DNA from 3 places in the Cellvibrio fontiphilus genome. Region 3 is predicted to be linked to each of the others. Evidence: predicted binding sites of a transcription regulator. Region 3 holds the regulator's gene; each other region holds the start of a gene.
What was found. The regulator sigma-54, encoded in region 3, starts transcription at its own class of promoters, with help from an activator protein. The targets are predictions, from matches to a motif close to TGGCACANNNNTTGCNNT.
Positions count from the first base shown of each region.

Region 1: the regulator sigma-54 is predicted to act here: its motif matches at 3,097-3,114, upstream of xdp1 (exosortase-dependent surface protein XDP1).
Region 2: the regulator sigma-54 is predicted to act here: its motif matches at 1,774-1,791, upstream of glnA (type I glutamate--ammonia ligase).

Region 1 covers NZ_JBHRTF010000004.1:321,705-327,044, forward strand. Annotated here, with positions in the region: gene ACFODX_RS10060 (phospholipid carrier-dependent glycosyltransferase) at 1-1,245, opposite strand, end outside; gene ACFODX_RS10065 (ThuA domain-containing protein) at 1,280-2,053, opposite strand; gene xdp1 (exosortase-dependent surface protein XDP1) at 2,250-3,056, opposite strand; gene ACFODX_RS10075 (cation:proton antiporter) at 3,320-4,633, opposite strand; gene ACFODX_RS10080 (hydrogen peroxide-inducible genes activator) at 4,852-5,340, shown strand, end outside.
Region 2 covers NZ_JBHRTF010000002.1:284,666-290,005, forward strand. Annotated here, with positions in the region: gene ACFODX_RS03080 (methyl-accepting chemotaxis protein) at 1-37, shown strand, start outside; gene ACFODX_RS03085 (cation:proton antiporter) at 146-1,348, opposite strand; gene ACFODX_RS03090 (hypothetical protein) at 1,554-1,715, shown strand; gene glnA (type I glutamate--ammonia ligase) at 1,948-3,348, shown strand; gene ACFODX_RS03100 (DUF4124 domain-containing protein) at 3,476-4,012, shown strand; gene glnL (nitrogen regulation protein NR(II)) at 4,166-5,239, shown strand; gene ntrC (nitrogen regulation protein NR(I)) at 5,226-5,340, shown strand, end outside.
Region 3 covers NZ_JBHRTF010000004.1:847,766-853,105, forward strand. Annotated here, with positions in the region: gene ACFODX_RS12150 (HPr family phosphocarrier protein) at 1-20, opposite strand, end outside; gene rapZ (RNase adapter RapZ) at 24-893, opposite strand; gene ptsN (PTS IIA-like nitrogen regulatory protein PtsN) at 906-1,358, opposite strand; gene hpf (ribosome hibernation-promoting factor, HPF/YfiA family) at 1,425-1,715, opposite strand; gene ACFODX_RS12170 (RNA polymerase factor sigma-54) at 1,823-3,475, opposite strand; gene lptB (LPS export ABC transporter ATP-binding protein) at 3,628-4,353, opposite strand; gene lptA (lipopolysaccharide transport periplasmic protein LptA) at 4,357-4,914, opposite strand; gene lptC (LPS export ABC transporter periplasmic protein LptC) at 4,901-5,340, opposite strand, start outside.

The sequences.
Region 1 (5,340 bases), 530 kb from region 3:
TTCGATTTGTAAAATTGCAATCATGTAGCAGAGGTAAAGCGAGGTGAAGGCGCAGATCCAGTAAAAGAGTTTTTCATCTTTAATCGGGCTGTTGTAAACGTAGCGGCCAATAATCAAACCCACCGATAAAATAATACCGCCCAGCACCGAGAACCAGACAATCGGGTTGCCAATCAGGTATTTGTATTTCACTACCACTTTGCCGTCTACGGTATTTTTATCCCAGCGGTAGCTGATGGTTTTTTTGCTCAGTGGCCAGCCCATGGCGTGGCTGCCGTTTTCATCGGGTTTGCAAATATCCAAACGCGGAACACCATCGGCATATTCCGACATGTATTTCCAGTTGTCGGCCATGCCCAGCATAAAAGTGGAGGGCGACCAGGTGTTGCCCGCGCGAATTTCCGCCAGGTATTCCGGTGAGGCTTTGTAGGTGCGGTCATTAATAACCTTGGTGCCCATGCCGATATGCACATAAAACACTGCGAAAAAAACCGCGGCAACAGGAATAACACCCGCGGGCACAGTGGTGGCCAGGCGGCTCAACAGCTTGCGCCATTGCCATTGTTTTATATTGCTCCATTGGTCTACGCCAAACAGCATGACAAACAGCAGCAGCAAAATAAATGCGTTTACTTTTACGGCGACGGATAAACCAATCCACACACCGAGCAGCGCATAGTGTTTTAATAAAATCGCTTTTTGGTGGTGGATAAAATCCGTTGCCACACGCACAAAATAATAGAGTGCAGCGAGGATAAAAAAGAGCTGTATACCTTCCAGCATGGCGGCGCGCGAGTGAATCACCAGAGCGTTATCAAAAATCACCAAACTGGTAAACGCCGCCGCCAACCAGGCGCGCTGGGTAATGGCATTGATAATGCCGTAAAAAAATAACACGCTGAACGCCATCATAATGACCGAGGGCCAGCGAAAGCCTTTGTAGGTCATAGTGGGTGGCGCGTTGTCGCCGGTTAAATAATCCGTCTCCAACAACTTTTGTTTATCAACCTCGCCGTTGCCGCCAAACAATACTTCGCCCACGGCCATGAGCATTTTGCCCAGTGGCGGGTGCGGCTCCATATACATCACACCGTCTATATGTTTTTGGGCTGAGGCAACGTGATAGTTCTCGTCCCAAAACATGGCTTGGGGGCTGCCGTAAAAAGGAAAATAAATACCCAGCGAAATAATAAGAATGACCGCCGGGTAAATAAAACGAGCGTAGGTTTTCAGGAAAAGTTTCATAGTGTTATTTTTACGTTAGGGTTGTGCGTTGGAATTATTTTTTGCGCAGACCTTTGCCGGTTGCTGCCCAGAAGATGCCGCCGTAAACATGCTCTAAAAACAGTGTGTCGCTGTAAGTGGCGGGCAGGTGACCAAGAGCGGTGTAAAACGCGCGGCCGCCGTCATAGTTGTGGTACCAGGCGATGGGGTGGAATTTGCCCATGCCGACACCTTTTTTCTCGCCCCATTGCGCGCGTGGGTCGTAGCTTTGTTCATCTACCGAGAGGATGTAATTCAAACCTTTGGTGCGCTCTGCGCCAAATTCGTACCACTCATCCGTCCACCAAAAGCGGTCGGGCATGCGCTCAAGGCCGGGAAATTTGCGGTCGAGCACTTGCAGTTCAGCAGTTTGATTGGCGGGGTGAATGTGGAAAGTGCGGCCCACCATCTTGGTGTACCAATCCCAATCGTATTCGGTGTCTGAGGCGCTGTGTACACCCACAAAACCTTTGCCGGCGCGCACAAAACGCTCCATCGCCGCTTGTTGTTCGTCGTTGAGAATATCGCCGGTGGTCAGCAGGAAAATCACCGCCTGATATTTTTGCAAGCGTTCATCGCTGAACACGCTGGCATCTTCGTGCCAATCAAGCGCAAAGTCGTGGCGTTTGGCCAGCGCGCGCATGGCGGTGACACCTTCGTTGATAGATTCGTGATGAAAGCCATTGGTTTTGGTAAATAAAAGCACATTAAATTGTTGTGCTTGTACACTCAGGCTTGCCATGACAAACGAGCAAGTGAGCGCGATGGAGATCAGTAACTTGTTGCGCATTGTGAAGGTACCTCGTCGCGAAGAGATTGTTTTTGTTGTGGTTGACCTTTTTTGTAATTCACACTTTTATTGTTGTTTGCGATTTGTGGCAGTGGTGCTTTTTATTGTTTTGGAGCGGACGCCATCATAAGCGATTAGGATTTATAGGCAATAAAAAAGGGCGCACAGAGCGCCCTTTTGCAAACCAGTCAAAGTCTTAGATGCGGCGGCGCACACCCAAACCAATCAGGCCCAGTGCCAACAACAAGAGTGCGCCTGGCTCAGGTACTTCAACTACCGGAGGTTTATCCAGGGTGATGCCTTTGAGTTTGTAGTAATCATTGCCACCGGTTTTATTGATGTTGTCGCCGGTAAAACCGCCAAACACATCGTTGTAGGCACCAACCAACCAGTGCTGCGCGACAACCTTGCCAGCGTTGATTTTGCCGCTATTGGGGTGGTAGTCCACGTTGTAGTAGTTGCCCACCAGCGACCAGCCCATGCCCAACAGGTCTTGCCACTTTTTGCCGAGCAGTGAAGCGCTATCAAAATTGGTGCCGGTGTAGGCCAGCACAGTCACATCGCTGTCGTTGGAGATCCAGCCCATATCCAGACTGTCCACAATCACCATTTGGTCGAAGGAGAGCAGGTGCATATCAAAATCACCGCCTTCGTTATCCACGGCGTGGTTGGGGCTATCGGTTTTTTCCACGCCCAGGCCATCCCACTTGCCAACATAGTCCTGCTCAATTTCCTGCTTCACACTGGTGACGGTTTTGTATTCTGCACACTGGCCCCAGTAGTTGTAGCGCTTGCAGGTTTTGGTTTTGTTTACACCATAGGACCAGCCAGTAACCGAGAGGTTGATGTCGCCTTCGTTGTAGTTGTACTGCATGGCATAGGTCGCGTTGAGCGCGCCATTGCGTGAATCCGGGGTGTTGAGGTTGATGCTGATGGGGCCGGCCACAGCGGAGGTGGCGGCCAACAGGCTGAAGCATCCAAGCAGGTTTACAAGTGTGCGCATGACTTTATCCAAAATGGTTGATTTGACAATTTGCAGGTGCAAAGCAAATTGGGTGCCAGCACATCTAATTGATTGATTTGAAAGGTGATGCTGTTCACAAAAGAGTGGCGCGTTGGCTTAAGTGACAAGAAGTTCGACACTTGGATTCCCCGGATGTTATCAAAGCGTACGCTGGTTAATAGGTTCTTCGGCAGGCAATCGGTGAGGGTGAAAAATAAAAGCCCGGGTTGAGGCCCGGGCTGGCAGTTAATGAGGCGGCAGGTTTAAATGGCTTGAGGCTTGGCTGTTTGATTTGGCTGGTGCTCGGGTTCTTCACTGCCAATTGCACCCAGCTCACCGGTTTTGCGCGCATGGCGCCCATAGACTATCTCGAACAGTGGCGATGCCATCAGGGTTGTCACTATCGCCATTAATACCATCATGGAGAACAGGGCTGGGCCAATCACCCCGGCTTGCAGGCCGATATTGATAATAATCAGCTCCATCAAACCGCGCGCGTTCATCAGTGCACCAATACCCATGGCGGTGCGGTTGTCAGCGCCACACAAGCGCGCTGCGCCCCAGCAGGCAACACCTTTGGCAACAATTGATCCAACTAAAATCACGGCGGCAATCGCCAGTAATTCCAGATTGTTAACCATGGTAAGTTGAGTGTTGAGGCCTGAATAGGTGAAGAAAATGGGGATCAGGATAATCACGACAAACGGTTCGAGTTGACGTTTCACCTCTTGAGTGAGTTTGCCGCGCGGCATCACTGCGCCCAGCAAGAACCCGCCAAATACGGCATGTAAGCCTATAGCGTCGGCGGTGAAGGCTGCCAGCATGAAGCTCATAATGACCAGCGCAAAGAGCGTTGGGCTGAGGGTTTGTTGCTGTTCAGCGGCGCGCGCCAGAGGCGCCAGGATTTTGGGGGCTACCACAATCATGAAAGTGGCAAAAATGATGCCGCCAACAATGGTGGTGATCGCCAGTTCCGCACCTGCACCAAAGGTGGCCAGCACTACCGCCAGCACACACCAGGCTCCGGCGTCATCAATAGCGCCTGCTGACAGCGACAAGGTGCCCAGTTTGGTTTGGCTCAAGCCGCGCTCGTGGATAATGCGCGCCAGCATAGGGAAGGCGGTGATGGCTATACAGGCGCCCATAAACAGGGTGGCACTAAAAACAGTCGCCTTTTCAGAAAACAATCCCGGCACAGTCAATAGCCAGGGAGTTATGAGGATCGCGACAATAAAAGGGGCCGCCATACCGGAGATGGATACGGCGGCAGCACTCTTGATGTTGGCTTTGAAGTGGTCGCCACGGAAGCCCAGGCCCACCAAAAACATATACATGCCTACACCCAGCTGCGCGCCCACGTAGAGCACGCCTTTCATTTCGGTGGGGAACAGGCTTTTCTGTAACTCGGGCATTAGTAGACCAAAAAGTGAGGGGCCAAGGATTACCCCGGCAATCATTTCACCTACCACCTGGGGCTGGTGAAGATATTTTTGCCCAAGCCAGCCGACCAGACGGCAAGCTGCGAGAATAACGAACATCTGCAAGAAGAAGACGATAGAAAGTTGCGCGATTGTCATGGGATGAATCCGATTTTTATGTTGATACTGCTGTTGTTATACGTCCGGCGTTTAGGTGGCATCCGGCTAAACGCAGGCGGGTTGTGCTTTGTAGTGGAAAGCTGGGTGCCATCGCAATGTAAGGTCGATAAATTTTGGCTATCATTTTTTGGGTGGCAGCTGTTTGTCGGTTTCATTTGCCGGTAAACCGGTCGGCAATAATTTTTTAGGTGTCTTTTATGACCTTGGCGGAACTGCGATTTATCGTTGAGTTGGCGGATACGCGGCATTTTGGCCGTGCGGCCCAGCGCTGCGATGTCACCCAGCCCAACTTGAGTGTGTCGGTGCGCAAGTTGGAGGAGGAGTTGGGCGTGGTGCTGTTTGAGCGCACCAAGTCCGGGGTACACCCTACAGTGCTCGGGCGCGACATTATTCATCAGGCGCGGCGGGTGTTATCCGGGGTGAGTGATATCCGGCGGCTGGCCCAAGCTGGCAGCGGCCAGCTACAGGGGCGCTTGTCGCTGGGGGTGATCCATACCCTGGCGCCTTACCTGTTGCCGCAATTGGTGCCCTACCTTGCACAGCAGGTGGCGACCATGCCGCTGAGTGTTAGTGAGGGCATGAGTGCGGAACTCTGCAAGCAGCTGCGTGCAGGCAGTTTGGATGCCATTCTGGTGTCGCTGCCGTTTAGCGAGCCGGATGTGGTGGTGCAGCCCTTATATGACGAG
Region 2 (5,340 bases), on a different contig from region 3:
CGATTTAAATACGCTGGTATCGCGCTTTGTAATTTAAAACCAGCACACTCACCACTCGCTGAATTACCTCCAAACAAAAGCCCCCGTCACCGCAGTGACGGGGGCTTTTTGCATTCAACTACTTGTATTCAACTACAGGGATCAGCTACTTGGAGCGGAAGATAATTTCTTTCATCTTCTGCAGCTTGGGCGCCACCACCGGCACCGTCAGCATGGTACTGGCCACCGCCATAATCAGCAGGGCAGTAAAGGTTTCGTTGGTGATGATCTGCTTATCGAGCAACACATTAGCGAAGATGATCATGATCAGCGCCTTGGTTTGCAGCAGCCAACCAATGATAGAGGCCTCGCCTTTTTCCCACTTGAGGATTTTGCCCGCCAGATGCACCCCTGCCAACTTGCCGGAGACTGATGCGACCAACAAAATCGCCGCCGCCACAAATACCGCCGTACCACCTACATCCCAGTTGGTGCGCAAGCCGGTACTGAGGAAGAACACCGGCATGATGATCATCAATACAAAATGGCGCAGCTTGTCCATATCCTCCTGATTGAACCACTCGGCATCCATTACCGCGCCCGCGAGGAATGCACCCACCATGTAATGCAGGCCAGCCCAATCAGCCGCTAAACCGCAAATCGCCAGCCAGATAAACCCGGCGTACCAACGATCCTTTTCCTGAATAGCCACCATCAACTTACGGAAAAGGTAGGCCAGCACAGCAAAACCAAGCAGGAACATACCCTGACGCCCCACACGCTCCCAATCCAGCAGGATCAACGCCAGCACACCCCAAATGGCAATATCATCAAGGCTGGCGTAGCGCAGGATTCGCTGGCCTATCGGCTGGCGCAAAATTTCCAGCTTCTCCATCAACAAAATCAAGATAGGCAAAGCGGTCACTGCACAGGCCATGCCCACCCCCAGAATAAACTGCCAGGTCATGCCCTTGGCACCTATCCAACCACCGCTGTAGGCCATCATCGCCACTGCCGCACCGCAGCCAAATAACAGCGGTGTACCCAGCGCCAAACCTGCGGTAATACTGCTCTCGCGCTTGTAGGCCCAGGCTTTTTTAAGATCCAGCTCGATACCAGCGATCCAGACAAAAATCATCACCGCCCACCAGGCAATGCCGTTGAGTGATTTGATCACATCGGGCGTGAATACAAAGGTGTAGTACTCAGGGAAAACCTTGCCCAGAACGCCCGGCCCCAAGACTATGCCCATGATGATTTGCACCACCACCAGCGGCGCCCAATAATCGGTGCGCCCCAAACGCCAAATCAAATAAGGGATTGTAAAAATGATCACCATAGCGATCAGGAAGATTTCGGTTGTTGTCATTGCATGCATAACTGACCTGTTATTGTTGTAGAGTAAAAAGTGGATAGCGATACGCCAGCCTGAATCCGGGCGATCAAACGCGGCGCAGGCTACAAGGGAAGCAAAACACAAGCGAGACAATCTTGATAAATATTGGCTATCGCTTTTTGGAGCAAAACCAAATGGCCAAAATTACCGCCACTGTGATCTGCTGTACAGATGGGCAATGGGCGTCATCATTTGGTGCACACAGGAGATGTTTTCACCGACGCCAGCGGCCATTCTTGGTGCTAAGATGGCAGGGAAAATCGCAGTAAAACTAAAATGCACACAAAGAGTGCATTTTAGAAAAATTACGCACCTTATTGGTGCTTTTGCAGCTATTTAACGGCGCCGCATTCGGTGGAAAGCCTTATTTTTACTGGTCTGTTGCTATTTTATTTAAATGGCATATATTTTGCCCCTTTTCTGACACCCTAGTCTTGTCACGCTCCCCTAAATGAGTCGCGAGTCGGATGAAGTGGGGAAAAATTTCAGGTAGACGGCCACTGGCCGGTTACCTAAGTGGTTATAACTTTCACAATCCGTAGCCTTCGGGCTATCACACTTGGAGGCATTCAATGTCTAAGACTTTAGACCTGATCAAAGAACACGAAGCTCGCTGGATTGATTTGCGCTTCACCGATTTCAAAGGTAAAGAGCAACACGTAACTTTCCCTGCTCACGTGGTAAACGACAGTTTCTTCGTTGACGGTAAAATGTTCGACGGTTCTTCTATCGCTGGCTGGAAAGGCATTAACGACTCAGACATGATCCTGATGCCAGACGATTCAACTGCCGTTCTCGATCCTTTCTACGACGAAGCAACCATCAACATTCGTTGTAACATCGTTGAACCAGCCACCATGCAAGGTTACGACCGCGACCCACGCTCTATCGGTCTGCGCGCTGAAGAGTACCTGAAGTCTACTGGTCTGGGCGACGTAGCTCTGTTTGGTCCAGAACCAGAATTCTTCATCTTCGACAGCGTTCACTTCCACAGCTCAATGGGCGGCGCTTTCTACAAAATCAAATCTGAAGAAGCAGCTTGGTCATCAGGTGACGACGTTGAAGGTAAACACGGCCACGCTCCACGCGTAAAAGGCGGTTACTTCCCCGTTGCGCCAGTAGACTCACTGCACGACATCCGTGGCGCTATGTGTAACGCCATGGAAGCTATGGGCCTGGAAATTGAAATCCATCACCACGAAGTAGCTAACGCTGGCCAGTGTGAAATCGGCGTAGGCGCTAACACCCTGGTTAAGAAAGCGGACGAAGTACAAATCCTCAAGTACTGCGTACACAACGTTGCTCACCAATACGGTAAAACCGCGACCTTTATGCCGAAGCCTCTGATCGGTGATAACGGTTCAGGTATGCACGTTCACCAGTCTTTCTCCAAGAACGGCAAAAACCAATTTGCTGGCGACGCTTATGCTGGCCTGTCTGAAACTGCCCTGTACTACATCGGCGGTATCATCAAGCACGCTAAAGCATTGAACGCTTTCTGTAACGCCTCTACCAACTCCTACAAGCGTTTGGTTCCAGGCTTCGAAGCTCCAGTAATGCTGGCTTACTCTGCACGCAACCGCTCTGCGTCTATCCGTATTCCTTACACCGTTGGTGAGAAGGCAAAACGTATTGAAACCCGCTTCCCAGACCCAACTGCCAACCCATACCTGTGCTTCGCTTCCTTGCTGATGGCCGGTATCGATGGTGTTCTGAACAAGATCCACCCGGGTGAAGCAGCCACCAAAGACCTGTACGACCTGGAGCCGGAAGAAGAAGCCGAGATTCCACAAGTCTGTGCTTCTTTGGAAGAGGCTCTGGCTAACCTGGAAGCTGACCACGAGTTCCTGTTGGCTGGCGGCGTGTTCTCTAAAGACTTCATCGATGCTTACATCACCCTGAAGAAAGAAGAGATCCAACGCGTTAACATGACTCCGCACCCAGTAGAATTTGAACTTTACTACTCTGTGTAAGCCGTGCTGATAGCCAGTGCCTGGCGCTGGCGATCTGTGAAAAAGCCCGCACCCGCAAGGGGGCGGGCTTTTTCTTTGGGCGGCGCACGGGTAACCTAGACTTGAACTTGTCGATTGGGAGATTGAGATGCGCTTTTACTGGCTGCTGTTGATATTGCTTACCCCCCTTGCCACCGCAGAGGTATACAAAACCGTCGATAAGGATGGGCGCACAATTTACACCGACAAGCCCACCTCCGATAAGGCCGAGAAAGTCGAACTGCGCGAAATCAATACAGTGCCCGGCGCACCACCTTTGCCAGAATCCGCTCCCGCCACTTCTTTTGAATCGCGGCCAGCACAGGTGGATTACCAAATCCAGATTATTAGCCCCCGCAGCGATGTCACCATCCCTGTCGGTCAACGCGATCTGGCCATAGCTGCCAGTGTGAACCCGCCGCTCCGCGAGGATCATTTGCTGGTTTATTTTATGAACGGCGAGCTATTGGAAGAAACCACCCTCAATAACGTGATTGTGAAAGATGTACCGCGCGGCACTCACACCCTGGTAGTCGAAGCCATAGATGCCAATGGGCAATCATTGGGCACATCAGCCCCGGTAATAGTTAACGTAATCCGCCCGGTCATTAAAAAGAATGCCCCACCAAAGCCCACACCAAAATAGATGCACCATTTTGGTGCTATGATCTTTCTGCTATTCCCCATTATGGATAGTTTTTGCGGCTAAATTCGCGGAATCAGGCCTGTTGCTGACTTGGTTTGCTTTTTGCAGTAGCCCAATTGCCCATTGTCAGGGCGTTCAGGAGAGCAGAAGCTGGTGAACCCGCACAACATCTATAAACCTATTTTGGACAGTCTCAGCACCGCCATTATTCTGGTAGATGTAGACCTGCTGATTTGCCACATGAACCCCGCTGCCGAGGCGCTGCTCGCCATGAGCTGCGAGAGCAATACCGGCGAGCCTATTACCTATTTTTTCCATGAGTCCGAAGATACTGACCGTCAATTGAAGATGGCGGCAACCCAGGCCAATCACTACACCAAACGCCATGCTGAATGGCGCTTGCTCAGCGGTGGCTCAGTCACCGTGGACTATACGGTTACGCCTTTTGGCAATCATGATGGGCTGATCATCGAGATCCAGCCGATTGACCGCCTGCTGCGCATCAGCCGCGAGGAGATGCTCACCTCCTCCCACGAAACCAGCCGCAACCTGATCCGCGGCATGGCGCATGAGATCAAAAATCCGCTCGGCGGTATTCGCGGCGCGGCGCAACTTCTGGCGCGCGAGCTACCCAACAGCGGCCTGGCTGAATACACCAGCATCATCATCGATGAAGCGGATCGCCTGCGCAATTTGGTGGACCGCATGCTCGGCCCCAACCAGTTGCCCAAGTGGCAGTCGCTCAATATCCACGAAGCCATAGAGCGCGTCGCCAACATCATCAAAGCCGAAAGCGAAGATGCGATCAAAATCGTGCGCGATTACGACCCCAGCATTCCCGAGCTGCAAGGCGATAAGGAGATGCTGATCCAGGCGCTGCTCAACATAGTGCGCAACGCTATGCAGGCACTGACTGAGGCCCAAGTGGATAACGGTGTAATCCAGCTGCGCACCCGCATCCAACGCCAATACACCATTGGCCGCAAACACCATCCACTGATTTGCCGCATCGACATTATCGATAACGGCCCAGGCATTCCCGATCACATGATCGAAAACATTTTCTACCCGATGATTTCCGGTCGCGCGGAAGGCACCGGCTTGGGTTTAACCATTTCGCAACACCTCATTCATCAGCACCATGGCCTCATCGAGTGCCATAGCGAGCCGGGCAATACCCGCTTCTCGCTTTACTTACCTATGGAAACCTACCATGCAGAAGTCTAATAAAGTCTGGATTATTGATGACGACCGCTCGATCCGCTGGGTATTAGAGAAAGCCCTGCAACAAGCGCACATAGAAACGCGCCTGTTTGAGTCGGTGGATA
Region 3 (5,340 bases):
TCGAGGGTTTCGATTGGCATGGTTTAATGCTTTTTGTGTTTGTTGATATCGCGATGGCGTACCTGCACATCGTTAAAACTTTGATCAAAGTGACGTTGTAATCGTTCCGCCAGATAAACCGAGCGATGTTGTCCTCCGGTACAGCCGACAGCGATGGTGATGTAACTGCGGTTGTTTGCTTGGTAGCGAGGTAGCCAGCGTGTCAGATAGTGCTCAATGTCCTCATACATCTCTTTGACAGTGATTTGTTCTTCCAAAAACTCAATAACATCCTGATCCTTACCAGTCAGTGGGCGCAGGTTGGGTTTCCAGTGAGGGTTTGGTAAACAGCGAGCATCAAACACCAAATCGGCGTTTACAGGAATGCCGTGTTTAAAACCAAAGGACTCGAACAGGATTGCCATGGTCGATTCACTGCGCCCAACAACACGCTCTTTCACTAAATCCCGCAATTCATGCAGGTTCAAATGGCTGGTATCGATTATTTGGTCAGCACAATCCCGGATTGGCTCCAATAAATGCTGCTCAGCCGTGATGGATTCCTCAAGGCTGGTGTGCTTATCCGAAAGTGGGTGTTTGCGCCGTGTTTCGCTAAAGCGTTGAATAAGTACTGCTGGCTGAGAATCCAGAAACAAGGTCCGAAAGGGCAAATGTGCCTCTTTCAGTGTACTGATCATTTGCGGAAATATATTCAGGTCTTGCCAGGCGTTGCGCACGTCAATGCCTATGGCAAAGCGCTGCTGGTCGTCCTTGTGGATTTGTATTTGGGCTACCAATGCTGGTAGCAGGCTAACGGGTAGGTTGTCGATGCAATTAAAACCAACATCTTCCAGCACATGCAGTGCGGTACTTTTTCCTGAGCCTGACAGCCCGCTTACTATCACAAGGTGCATGGCATAGACCTACTAGGGGGCGGCTATAGCTGCTTGAAAAAGTGCTGTATCGCTGTCCGCTGTGCGCAGGCGTTGGCGGTAGTCAGCGTTGTTGAGAGCTCCTGCCAGTGCTGCCAGGGTTTGTAGATGTTCATCATGAGCATCTTCGGGTACCAACATTGCAAACAGTATGTCAACCGGTTGTGAATCTATGGCATCAAAATCGATTGGATCTGCCAGTGTGAGCAGCGCGCCTATGGTGCTATTGCAATTTGCGATGCGACAGTGGGGTATGGCGATGCCGTGCCCTATGCCGGTAGAGCCAAGGCGCTCTCTGCCGATTAGCCGGCGGAAGAGTTCGTCTGCCTCAATACCCGGAACATCCTGAGCAATAGCGTTAGCTAACAACTCTAGGGCGCGTTTTTTACTGCCGCCCTCAACACCGCAAAGCGTGCGTCCAGGGGTAATAAGATTTTGAATTTGCATGGTAGGTGTGACTAAAAGATTCTATCAATAAGTACGCGGCGAGTCTGACGACCCGCCGCATGATGATTAACGATGGCTGCGCATCTTTTCTTTGTGCTTAATTAGCTGGCGATCCAGCTTATCTGCCAGGGCATCAATAGCTGCATAGAGATCATCATGGGTTGCATCTGCAAACAAGTCCTTACCACTTACATGGATAGTGGCCTCTGCTTTCTGAATAAGTTTATCAACGGAGAGGATCACATGGGTGCTGGTAATTCGATCATGGTGGTGACTTAGACGCTCAATTTTGCTGTTGACGTAGTCTTTTAGTGAATCGGTAACTTCCAAATGATGACCACTAATGTTTATTTGCATAGATACTTCCTCTCGATAGAAACAAAATGGTTGTGATCAGCACAACCTAACAGTTCATCCTTGATTTTCTTCCGAATTAGGTACTGCTTGCCAGTGACAATACTAAGTCAAATGGTCTTACGTTCGTTTGAAGGTGGAATGTTCAGCGATTCGCGATATTTTGCGATTGTGCGACGCGCCACCTGAATTCCCTGTTCCGCCAATAAGTCGGTAATTTTGCTATCGCTCAGGGGTTTTTTGGGGTTCTCAGCGCTAACCAGTTTTTTGATAATGGCGCGAATTGCTGTCGATGAGCACTCGCCTCCACTATCGGTACTGACGTGGCTGGAGAAAAAGTACTTAAGTTCAAATATACCTTGCGGTGTATGCATATATTTTTGGGTGGTCACACGAGAGATGGTGGACTCATGCATTTCCACTATCTCGGCAATGTCATGTAATACCAGCGGTTTCATTGCCTCCGGCCCGTAGTCTAGAAAGCCGCGTTGTTTTTCTACAATACAGCTCGCCACTTTTAATAGTGTCTCGTTACGGCTCTGTAAGCTTTTTAGAAACCAGCGAGCCTCCTGTAAATTGTCTTTGAGAAAGGTATTGTCGCTACTGGAGTCGGCTCGTTTTACCATTGAAGCATAGTTGGCATTGATGCGTAGGCGCGGTGCAATTTCTGGATTTAATTCCACTATCCAGCGACCATCGCGCTTCTCTACAAACACATCAGGAACAACATATTCAGTGTCGCCGCTGGCGATAATATCGCCCGGGCGGGGGTTAAGGCTCTGGATAAGGGCTATAGCTTGGCTAAGTTCAGCTTCTTTAAGCTTGGTGCGGCGCATCAGCTGACGATAATCGCGGCTGCCTAAAATAGGTAGATAGAGCTTGGCGATAAGTTTCGCGGAATCCAGATATGGCGTCTTGGTGTCAAACTGTTGCAGCTGTACCAGCAGGCATTCCGAAAGATTCTGGCTGCAGACACCGCAGGGATCAAACTGTTGTAAGCGGTGCTGTACCGCTACCACCTCATCCAACTCCAGATCTTCCAGATCGTTGCGCATTCCCTCAAATATTTCTTCAATGCTGATTGATAGCATGCCGCTGGGTTCTACGGCATCGATGATGGCCATTGCCAGCACCCTATCACGATCAGACATTGGGGTGAGGTTAAGTTGCCACATCAGGTGGTCATAAAGTGAGTCTGTTGCAGCGCGGCGGCTTTCAAAGTCACTGTCTTCATTGTCGAAGTTGTTTGAGCTTCCCGCTGCGGAGGTTTGGTAAACGTCATCCCAACTGGTATCTACTGGTAGATCGGAAGGAATGGAGTCGCTCCAATCGCCACTATCGGCACTAAAACTCTCGCTTTCCCCATAGACATCGCTATCGCTGAATGACTCCCCATCACTAAAGTTATCGCTCTCACCAAAACTCTCGGTGTCACTGTAACTAGGCTCGCTAAAGCTATCGCTGGTGGAAGAGGTGAAGCTGTCGCTACTGGAGTAATCATTACTCGTATCGGTGCCGGACTCGGCAGCAATTTCTTGTTGGCGGTTGTAATCGATTTGATCGTCAGCACTGCCTTCGTAATCACTGCTTTGGCTAGGGGAGTCAAAGCTCTCCTCCATTTCAAGCATAGGATTTGAATCAAGCGCCTCTTGGATCTCTTGCTGTAAATCCAGGGTTGAAAGCTGCAGGAGGCGAATTGCCTGCTGCAGTTGGGGGGTCATGGTCAGCTGTTGGCCGAGTTTAAGCTGGAGAGATTGTTTCATTGTTGTTGCAACAAACCCTTAAATAACACGGTATGGAAAACATCTGTTAAGTGGAGTTTAGTCAGGGTTTGCGCTTCAAGCAACATGCTTAAGCAAGCTTTATGCCTAGTAGACAAAGAATGTTGCTTGTCAAGTTGTTTCTGCTTTGTTCGTCAGAGGCGGAAGTGCTCGCCCAGATAGACTTCGCGAACCTTGCTGTTGCTCAGCACAGTATCAGCGCTGCCCTCTGCGATTATGTGCCCCTCGCTGACGATGTAGGCCGTTTCACAGATATCAAGGGTTTCGCGCACATTATGGTCGGTTATCAATACACCTATGCCGCGATCTTTAAGATGGCGAACAATTTCTTTAATGTCATTTACAGAAATGGGGTCCACACCGGCAAAGGGTTCATCCAGAAGAATAAACTTGGGGTCTGTGGCCAGTGCGCGTGCGATTTCTACGCGGCGACGTTCGCCCCCCGAGAGCGCCATACCCAAACTATCTCGGATGTGCGTGATATGAAATTCGCTCAAGAGTGCTTCAAGTTTTTCTGCACGCGCTTTTTGGTCCAAATCCTTGCGCGTTTCAAGTATCGCCATGATGTTGTCAGCGACAGTGAGTTTGCGAAAGATAGATGCTTCCTGGGGTAAGTAGCCAATACCAGCGCGTGCGCGTCCATGGATAGGTAGCTGGGTAATATCCCTGTCATCAATAAGCACGCTACCGTTGTCGGCAGGAACCAAGCCGGCAATCATGTAAAAGCAGGTTGTTTTACCAGCGCCATTTGGCCCTAACAAACCCACTATGTGACCGCTCTCGACAGTGATCGAAACATCGATAACTACTTTGCGTTTTTTGTAGCTTTTGGCGAGATGACGCGCGTGCAAACTTGGCATAGGTTAATTGCTGCCTGGAGTGAAAGAGGGAGCCTGTGAATCACTTGCGGAGCCAGATTTTGGGGGGATGACAATTTCAATCCGCTGACCTTCACCTGCGGTGTTGCCTTCGGCTTTCATGACTTCTTTAACCAAGTCATAGTTAATGTGTGGGCCGCTCATGACGGCGCCATTTTGCTCGACGGATGCATCTTCGACCAGAAGCAAGTGCTCATTGCTGGGTGTGTAAGTAATTTGTTTGGCCGCGGCGGTAACTATCCCCTGTGTTTCTTCAGGTTGTTGTTGGAATTTAGCCGGGTTACCTGTAGCAACCATTTTTTCAACGCCACCGTCAGCGTTGGTGTGAATGATGATTGAATCGGCTTTGATGGTGAGGGAGCCTTGGCGGATTTCTACTGAGCCGGTATAGGTGGCTACCCCATTTTTCTGGTCAACGGTTAGGTTGTCTGCGGAGCCACGGATGGTTTCGTTTTTGTCGCTGGGTAATGCCCAAGCTGCGCCAGCACTGAGTAAAACAGTGACCAGGCCAAGCAACCTGAAAGTGGATTTAACGTGGTTCATAAACAGCCTTGACTTGTGACTTTAATTGGAACTGACTGTTGGTAAAGTCAGCTTCCATGCCTTCGGCCGTCATCTGACCCTTGGCGCTGCGCATCTTAACAGCTTTGTCTGTGCGCGCGAATTGTGTCTTGGGTAGCAAATCCAGCTTGCTGGTAGATATGCGCACCAAGCCGTTGGATGACGTTTGTTGTTGAATTTCTACATCGTTCAGAAGTTGAATTAATTCACCATTCATTTGGCTTTTACCCTCCCTTGCATTGACTATCCAGGGTGCAGTTGGGTCTTCATCAAAAAACTCCATCGTAGGGCTTTCGATCATGGTGTAGTCATGTTCCGATGGGCTCTCTGTATCTTTTTGAAAATGAGTGATTTGCGGTGTGGTAAGGCGATAGCGCAGATTGCCTGAGGTGCCGTATTCGCGGGTTT